DNA from 4 places in the Staphylococcus sp. acrmy genome. Region 3 is predicted to be linked to each of the others. Evidence: riboswitches for the same ligand, from Rfam matches in the RefSeq annotation. Region 3 holds a riboswitch; each other region holds the start of a gene.
What was found. Region 3 has a riboswitch for S-adenosylmethionine ahead of FH144_RS06460 (methionine ABC transporter ATP-binding protein). Riboswitches for the same ligand answer to the same signal wherever they lie in the genome.
Positions count from the first base shown of each region.

Region 1: another riboswitch for S-adenosylmethionine. It lies ahead of metK (methionine adenosyltransferase); the one in region 3 lies ahead of FH144_RS06460 (methionine ABC transporter ATP-binding protein).
Region 2: another riboswitch for S-adenosylmethionine. It lies ahead of FH144_RS00390 (MetQ/NlpA family ABC transporter substrate-binding protein); the one in region 3 lies ahead of FH144_RS06460 (methionine ABC transporter ATP-binding protein).
Region 4: another riboswitch for S-adenosylmethionine. It lies ahead of metX (homoserine O-acetyltransferase MetX); the one in region 3 lies ahead of FH144_RS06460 (methionine ABC transporter ATP-binding protein).

Region 1 is NZ_JALCVE010000006.1:64,526-66,732, reverse strand. It holds gene pckA (phosphoenolpyruvate carboxykinase (ATP)) at 1-598, opposite strand, end outside; SAM riboswitch class I at 761-872, shown strand; gene metK (methionine adenosyltransferase) at 988-2,184, shown strand.
Region 2 is NZ_JALCVE010000001.1:81,607-83,813, reverse strand. It holds gene FH144_RS00395 (DUF898 domain-containing protein) at 155-580, opposite strand; SAM riboswitch class I at 726-832, shown strand; gene FH144_RS00390 (MetQ/NlpA family ABC transporter substrate-binding protein) at 943-1,758, shown strand; gene FH144_RS00385 (aspartate aminotransferase family protein) at 2,013-2,207, shown strand, end outside.
Region 3 is NZ_JALCVE010000005.1:42,750-44,956, forward strand. It holds gene FH144_RS06460 (methionine ABC transporter ATP-binding protein) at 1-950, opposite strand, end outside; SAM riboswitch class I at 1,033-1,138, opposite strand; gene FH144_RS06465 (thioredoxin family protein) at 1,196-1,492, opposite strand; gene FH144_RS06470 (toprim domain-containing protein) at 1,485-1,871, opposite strand; gene gcvH (glycine cleavage system protein GcvH) at 2,153-2,207, opposite strand, start outside.
Region 4 is NZ_JALCVE010000007.1:17,241-19,447, forward strand. It holds gene metX (homoserine O-acetyltransferase MetX) at 1-915, opposite strand, end outside; SAM riboswitch class I at 982-1,080, opposite strand; gene FH144_RS08390 (AzlD domain-containing protein) at 1,179-1,508, opposite strand; gene FH144_RS08395 (AzlC family ABC transporter permease) at 1,505-2,200, opposite strand.

The DNA of each region.
Region 1 (2,207 bases), on a different contig from region 3:
TCATTTCACCAGCGTATTCTGTACCACCAATTAAAATGACTTTATGTTTGAATGAAATAATAACAAATGTTTCAGATTTAGTGCCGTCTACTTCAGGGTCAGCTTTGAAATATGGTGCTGAAACGATAGTGAAGTTAGCTTTAATATTTTGAGCTTCTTCTTTAGATTCAGGGCGGATGAACATATTTTGTGCGAACAAGTTATGCCATGCAAGTTCATTGATCACTGTTAATTTTAATTGTGTATCTTTATCACTACCAGCGTAGCCGTTAAATACATAAAGTTCATCTTTTTGATCGAGGTAAGTTAAAACTTTATTGTAAAGTTTTAAGAATGTTTCTTCATCGATGGGTTGGTTAATATCGCCCCAAGCAATATTGTCTTTGTAAGAAGGTTCAGTTACGATGAATTTATCTTTTGGAGAACGTCCTGTGTATTTACCAGTGCTTGCGTTAACAGCACCTAGTTCTGTTAATTCGCCTTCGTTGTTGTTTAAAATCTTGTAATAAAGTTGAGTAGTAGAAAGTTGAAATAATGAACTTTCTTTTTCTAATAAGTGTTTAATTTTAGGTGTTTCGCTATATGTATCTACTGACATACCTTTCCCTCCAACATCAAATTATAAATATTTCGTGTAAGCCTTTACATTAAAGTAGTATAACACAATACAACGATTATTCCACATGGAAAAGACAAAAAATCATTAAAAAACAAAATTGACATTGATAAGTGAATTCGGTAGTATAGTTCTTAGCGGATTCTCTTATCCTGAGTGGTGGAGGGACATGGACCCAATGAAACCCAGCAACCTCTTTTTTATTAAAGAAAGGTGCCAAACCGTTTGCAGACAAATATGGTCTGAACGATAAGAGCGAATGGACGTATCTGAGCCTTCTCTCTATCTTATTAGTGAAGAAGGCTTTTTTATTTTTTTAGCTCATAATTTTAAAGAGAATTTTCGTAAATACAAGAAAAAAGGAGCCAATCATGACTTATAATAAACGTTTATTTACTTCAGAATCAGTTACAGAAGGCCACCCGGACAAAATTGCTGACCAAGTCTCTGATGCTATTTTAGATGAAATCTTAAAGGATGACCCAAATGCCCGTGTTGCGTGTGAAACTACAGTAACTACTGGCATGGCTTTAATTTCAGGGGAAATTTCAACTTCTACATATGTGGATATTCCTAAAGTTGTACGCGAAACGATTAAAAATATTGGTTATACACGTGCTAAATATGGCTACGATTATCAAACAATGGCTGTATTAACAGCTATTGATGAACAATCTCCTGACATCGCTCAAGGAGTAGACAAAGCATACGAATATAGAAATGATATTTCAGAAGAAGAAATTGAAGCGACTGGTGCAGGAGACCAAGGTTTAATGTTTGGTTATGCGACTAACGAAACAGAAACATATATGCCTCTACCAATATTCTTATCACATCAACTTGCGAAACGTTTATCAGATGTACGTAAAGATGGCATTTTAAAATATTTACGTCCAGATGGTAAAGTTCAAGTAACAGTTGAATATGATGACAATGATAAACCTAAACGTATCGACACAATCGTCGTATCTTCACAACATGCGGATGATATTGAATTAGAACAAATTCAAAGCGATATTAAAGAACATGTCATTTATCCTACAGTTCCAGAAGGACTTATTGATGAAGATACTAAATTCTTTATTAATCCAACAGGCCGATTTGTAATTGGTGGACCTCAAGGTGACGCTGGTTTAACTGGGCGTAAAATCATTGTAGATACATATGGTGGTTATGCACGTCATGGCGGTGGTTGTTTCAGTGGTAAAGATCCAACAAAAGTTGACCGCTCAGCAGCATATGCAGCACGCTATGTCGCGAAGAATATCGTAGCAACCGGATTAGCTGATCAATGTGAAGTACAATTAGCCTACGCGATTGGTGTAGCTGAACCCGTTTCAATAGCGATTGATACATTTAACACTGGTAAAGTGACAGAAGCACAACTCGTAGAAGCAGTGAGAACAAACTTTGATTTACGTCCAGCAGGCATTATCAAAATGTTAGATTTAAAACACCCAATCTACAAACAAACTGCAGCTTATGGTCATTTCGGTCGTACCGATGTGTTATTACCATGGGAGAAATTAGATAAAGTCAATGTACTGAAAGATGCAGTACAAGCTTAATTAATGCTTTAAGCAATTTGATA
Region 2 (2,207 bases), on a different contig from region 3:
ATCGATTACAGCCTTAGTGTAACACTCAGAATTGAATTAAATAGGGCTTTAAAACGAACGATATCGAAACTTTAACCTAGCTTAAAGAACTCACCTTTTGTAAATTTAGCTTAACAATATTAAAGGTTATTTAAAGTTTATAATTTCTGTGAATTTAGTATTTCTTTTTTGAAAAGTAGGGTATAGCCCATGCCATTAAACAAATGAAGATAATGTGCGCAACCATCCATAAACCATACTCAAGCCAACTGAATTGGAATATCTCACGTCGTGCTAACATAATTAAGAGTGGATAGAGTACGATGAATATCAACATAAGTAACACATAACTTAAGTTATAAAGTGGCTTAGATATATGATAAATAAACAAGAAAACAATATATATAATAAAACCTATCAATACATGAATCAGTAATTCTACTACTAATGGTACTTTACTTGGGTCAGCTAAGAAGTCAATGTTGATAAGTAATAAAGTAAGATGCGTGGATTGTGCAAAGACATCCATAATGGCCATGGTAATAAGCAAGACTATACTTATTATTAAGGCGCTTAATAGGTGATAGCCGTAACGTAACATTGTTAGCCTCCTTTAATCTTGATTATATTACTATTCCCTTGGTGCCAAAGAATAACACGTGTTAACTTTTCGGAATATTTAAAAAATATATTGACCGGTTATAGAGCGAATGCTAAGATAATATCAATTCAATAAAACGTGTTAACTCTTATCGAGAGTGGTGGAGGGATGTGCCCTATGAAGCCCAGCAACCGTCGTTTAACGAAATGGTGCTAATTCACATAAAGTAGACAATACTTTAAGAGATAAGAGAGAGTGTATCGATGCTTTCTCTTAAATAGATAGAAAGTATTTTTTTGTGTCTTCTAATCATTTAAGAGTGCTCATTTTATTGGAAAATATAAATAAAGGTGTCGATACATATGAAAAAGTGGATAAGTATTATAAGTGTTTTAGTCTTGATCTTAGTATTATCAGCATGTGGCAAAGATAAGGAAGAGAATAAGAAGATTACAGTAGCTGCATCTCCTGCACCACACGGAGATGTACTGAAGAAAGCAAAAGCACAATTGAAAAAGAAAGGCTATGACTTAGAAGTAAAAGAAGTAAATGACTATAAAGTGCCTAATAAATTGTTAGATAAAGGCGATGTCGATGCGAACTTCTTCCAACATGTACCTTATTTGAAAGCAGAGAAGAAGAGTCATGGATATAAAATAGAAGAACTTGGTAAAGTATTTACAACCCCAATGGGCGTGTATAGTAAAAAATATAAACACCTTAAAGATATTCCGGAGGGCTCAACGATATACGTCTCTAATAACCCAGCTGAAGAAGGACGTTTCTTGTCATTCTTTGTTAATGAAAGTTTAGTTAAATTGAAAAAAGGTGTAAAAATAGAAGATGCCAAATTTGAAGACGTTGTGGAAAATAAAAAGAATTTAAAATTTAATCATCAACAAGGTGCTGAATTCTTACCTAAAACATATAAAAATGGAGAAGGCGCTGCGGTTATTATGAACTCTAACTATGCTATCGATAACGGCTTAAAACCTTCAAGAGATGCGATTGTTATGGAAGGTAAATCATCACCATTCGCCAATATTCTTGCAGTTCAAGAAGGACATAAAAACGATAAAAAATTCCAAGAACTATTAAAAGTAATGCAATCAAAAGAAATTAAAGATTACATTAAGAAAGAATACGGGGATGATGTAATCCCGTACGAAAGTAAATAATAAATAGAGAAGGGTAAGGGAGAAATCTTGTTCAAAGGTTTCAACCTTACCTTTATTTATTTTGTTTGAGAATTTATATTTTTTAATTTTTCTGAAAATATTTACAAATCTGACAATTATTAGTATATTGATAAATATTACTTAACAATGTTTTGGGCGAAAGCCGAGAGAAACCTGGATAAATGGCCACTATACTTGGCCATCATCCTATTCAACTACATATCCAGGTGTCTCTCTTGGGAGGATGGATACGAATGACAAAGTCAGAGCAACTTATAAATGAAGATGGGAAATATTTTGCAGCGTCAGGAAGAATTAAATACTATCCATTAGCGATTGATCACGGCTATGGGGCAACGTTGGTTGATGTAGATGGAAAAGAGTATATTGACTTGTTATCAAGTGCAAGCTCACAGAATGTAGGCCATGCACCAAAACGCGTAACAGAA
Region 3 (2,207 bases):
GCAATATGTGGGACGTGGATAACTAAGAATCCTAATGAACTACCACGCGTATTTTTAATATTTGCTTCAAGAATATTAAAATCAATATTATGTGTTTTAGTTATGTAAGAAATAACTGGTTCTGTAGTATTTTCACCATTGAAGTTAAGTCTTACGATGTAAGCGTCTGGATCTAAAGGCTCTAAATGTTTAATTGATTCTTCAAAATCATCATCTAAGTCTTCTTTTACAAAGCGTCTTGTCACTTCGTGTTGTGGATTTTCAAATACTTGAGTGACATTGCCTTGTTCAATCACGCGACCATTTTCCATTACTGCTACTTCATCACACACACGTCTGATTACATGCATTTCGTGGGTAATGATAACAATCGTTAAATTCTCGCGTTCTTTAATTTTCAATAATAAATCTAATATTTCATCAGTCGTTTGTGGGTCTAGCGCACTTGTGGCTTCATCACACAATAATACGTCTGGTTCATTGGCTAATGCTCGAGCGATACCTACTCTTTGTTTTTGACCACCAGATAATTCTGAAGGGTAAGCACTTTCTCTACCTTTCAAGCCAACTAATTCTACGAGTTCTAACGCTCTCTTTTTAGCTTTATCTTTTGAAAAGCCAGCAATTTCAAGTGGGAACATAATATTACGTAAGACGGTACGCGACCATAATAAATTAAAATGTTGGAAAATCATGCTTACTTTTTGACGTTTTTGTCGTAAGTCTGATTTAGACAATTTATTTATATTGTCACCATCAATAATGATATCGCCTGACGTAGGTTCTTCTAAATGATTGAACATACGCACTAACGTACTTTTACCAGCACCAGAGAATCCAATAACTCCGAAAATTGTGCCAGTTTCTATTTTTAAATCAACGTGATCAACAGCGAGTACATCTTTATTCTTTGTGTGATAACGTTTAACAACTTGATTCAACTCAATCACGTTAAATGCCTCCTTAAACCTTTATGTAATTAAAAAATGCTTTCCCCACTTTAGTCGGTGGAGAAAGCATTGAATCATCTTTCTCTCATCTTCTAAAGTGTGGCACTTTATGTGAATTGGCACCATTTCTATAATAAGACGGTTGCCGGGCTTCATAGGGCACATCCCTCCACCTCTCTTGATAAGAGTTTTCGCACTATTTAATTAATTTATATCCTACCATTGCACTCTAGTTTCGTCAACAACTATTTTAAATTTTCTAACAAATAAGGAACCGATTGAAAAGCATAAATTCTATCGGTTTCCTGATCTTTGTTCATGACTATGAGTACAGGCACAGACATAATTTTATTTTTTTCACTAAATTCTGGATGATAATTTAAATCTATCTTCTTAATTGGTAACTGTAAAATTTCATTCGCTATATCTAACATCCGTTCTGAAATTTTACATGTTCCACACATTGGTGTGTAACCAAAAATTAAATGTTTATCTTTATTATAATGTTCACTAATATCTTCAATTTCTATAGAATTATTCATGCATAATTACTAACCTTTCAGTTCTTAAATTAGGAATTAGACTTTTTTCTTTACGAACTGTAAAGCCATGTTTACTTAATACGTGAGCAAGATAGTTCTTAGGGCATCGTGCTACTTCACAATACGTTTTATCCACGTAGATGTGTTCACTTTCACTAAGATAACGTTTAAACCATTTTCTAATCTTCTCGCCTTCATTATCCGAATCTGCTAACACATACACTTGCTTATCATATAAAGTTTCAATCATATCGTCTAATTTATCGATACTCATTGTACCATGTGTGCAAATGATATTCACAGGTTCAGCAACGACTTGTTGTACTCTCTTCTTATCAGATTTACCTTCAACAATAATAACCTTATTTAAAATTGCCATGTTCATCCACCTTCTAAGTCGATAATAAACAATCATTTACTTCTTCACAGAAACTCAAAAAGCTAAACATTTATTATAATTCAATACTTTTGAAAATGAGTAAAAATATAAAGCTAAGACATTATTAGTTAGAACAACACGCCATAAAATATAAGATAAAACAAAAATTAAGCTATTTATGTATAGCTATAAGTACAATTTTATATTTAAAGGTTTAATACAAAACCTAATTTTCCAGAAATAAAAAACTCCCAGATATATAATCAAGGAGTTTAAGTAAATTATTCACCAATCATTTCTTTATATTGATCAGCAGATAATAATTCGTCTAATTGA
Region 4 (2,207 bases), on a different contig from region 3:
ATCATTAAAGTTTAATAAGAAACCGTCATGTCCTACATTGTCTGGCACAAAGAAATGACGATGATATTTAAACCGCTCCCCTACTGCTCTCACTTGGTCATCTGGATACAATAAATCATCTGTAAAGCCCATCGTAAGTACTTTAGTATCTAAAGATTGAAAGACCTCATCTACGTCTACACGGCCACGGTCGATATTGTGGCTATCTAAGACATTCAACATTGTTAAGTAACAGGATAAATCATACGTTTCTTTAAACTTATTACCTTGGTAGCGTTGATAACTAACGACCTCGTCTGGAGAGAAGCGTTGATCATAACTTTTAGACGACCGGTACGTTAGGAAGCCTAATTGACGTGCAATACTTAGTCCTTCTTTACCTCCAAGATGAATGGCTTCACGCGCAATTTCATTAAATGCTCGGCTATAGGAGGACGTTTTATCAGTGGCTGCTAAGATAACCGCTTTATCAACTTGGAACTGGTTATTATAGAGTAATTCCATCACCTGCATGCCACCTAGACTTCCGCCGATTAAGATGTTAATTCTTTCGAAGCCGAGTTCTTGAATGCCCTTTTCAATCGCTTTAGCAATATCTCTTAGTGTTAATTGTTTCGGAAAATGTGTATCCGTTACGGGAGAGCTTGAGCCGAATGGGCTACCGATAACGTTAAATGTAAGGAACTGATAATCGTAGATAGGCATATAGCCACCGTCGATAATTTCACGCCACCAACCAGGATGTTCATCAGTACCATACGTTAAATGATTGCCGGTTAGCGCATGACAAACGACTACAAGTGGTTGACCTGAGTATCCTACATGTTCGTAGCGTAATTGTAGATTCTCAATCATTTCACCTGATTCTGTTCTAAATCGTCCTAAGTTTAATGTGTCTACCGTATAATGTGTCATACGCTTTCCTCCTCTGGATAAAAAAATCACTCCATACTCTTTAGAAGTATGAAGCGATGTGCTTATTACTTATCATTCGAGTATCTCGTTGGTTGTAGCACCGTACATGAATGCCGGTTGCTGAAGTTTCATAGGGCCGCGTCCCTCCACTTCTCTCAATAAGTTTATATTGTTTAGTTTTTACACTTTGTAACTGTTTTGTTTAAATTTATTTTATCTAATTACATTTGTAACTTCAATAGCTAGCTGTAGGATTCTGCCTTTTAAAAGAAAAAACGTAAACCAGCAATGAATGCGATACCTATTAGTATGGTAATCGTCAGGCTACGTGTAATGAGTGCAATGAAAATGGTCGGAATCGTTGCAATGATAAACGGAATATTGAGTGTGTAACCTTGTACGCCGTCTTGTTGGACGATGATGCCATCTAAGATAAGTGCCGTGAATAAGGTAATGGGTATAAATGATAACCACTTAATTACCGTTTCTGAAAGTTGAATACGTGAAATCATAAGAAACGGGATAACGCGGACGATTAGCGTTACGAGCCCACATAAAACGATTAATATTAACGTATGCCAAGATGTCGTCATTTATCCATCACCACCCCTAATGTTGCTGCAAAGATTGATGCGATAAGAATCGCGCCGTATGAAGGTATAAACCAACTTAGAATTAACATCATCACGATGACACTCGCAATTAATACAAGATACACTTTGAGTTTTGAACGTGTAATCGACTCAAATTGTGCCATTGCTAGAAAGATGAACATCGCCGTAATAGCGAAATCAAGTCCCAACATCTCTGGATTAGAGATATATTTACCGAATACTGCGCCGGCCACACTTGCAAGCGCCCAAAATACGTAAGCAGTTAAGTTTAAACCGTGTAACCAACGATCGTTTATCTTCTCCCCTTTTAAATGAGGTGTAACCGCTACGCCAAATGTTTCATCGGTTAAGATTGACGATAAGCCTATACGGTTCCAAACGCTATAATTTCTATAACTTGGCGCTAATGTCATTGATAATAGGAAAAAACGTGAATTGACGATAAAAGTGGTTAATACTATGGCCGAAGTCGGTGTACCTGCTATGACAAGTGCGCAGATGATAAATTGCGCTGCTCCAGCATAGACTAGTAAACATAGTAATAAGATTTCTAATATACTGAAATGCTGTGAAGCCGCCACGATTCCAAATGACAAACCAATTCCAATATATCCTAATAACGTAGGAATACATTCCTTGACCCCTTGTTTAAATGTCACATGTGACGTCATTCTTTTA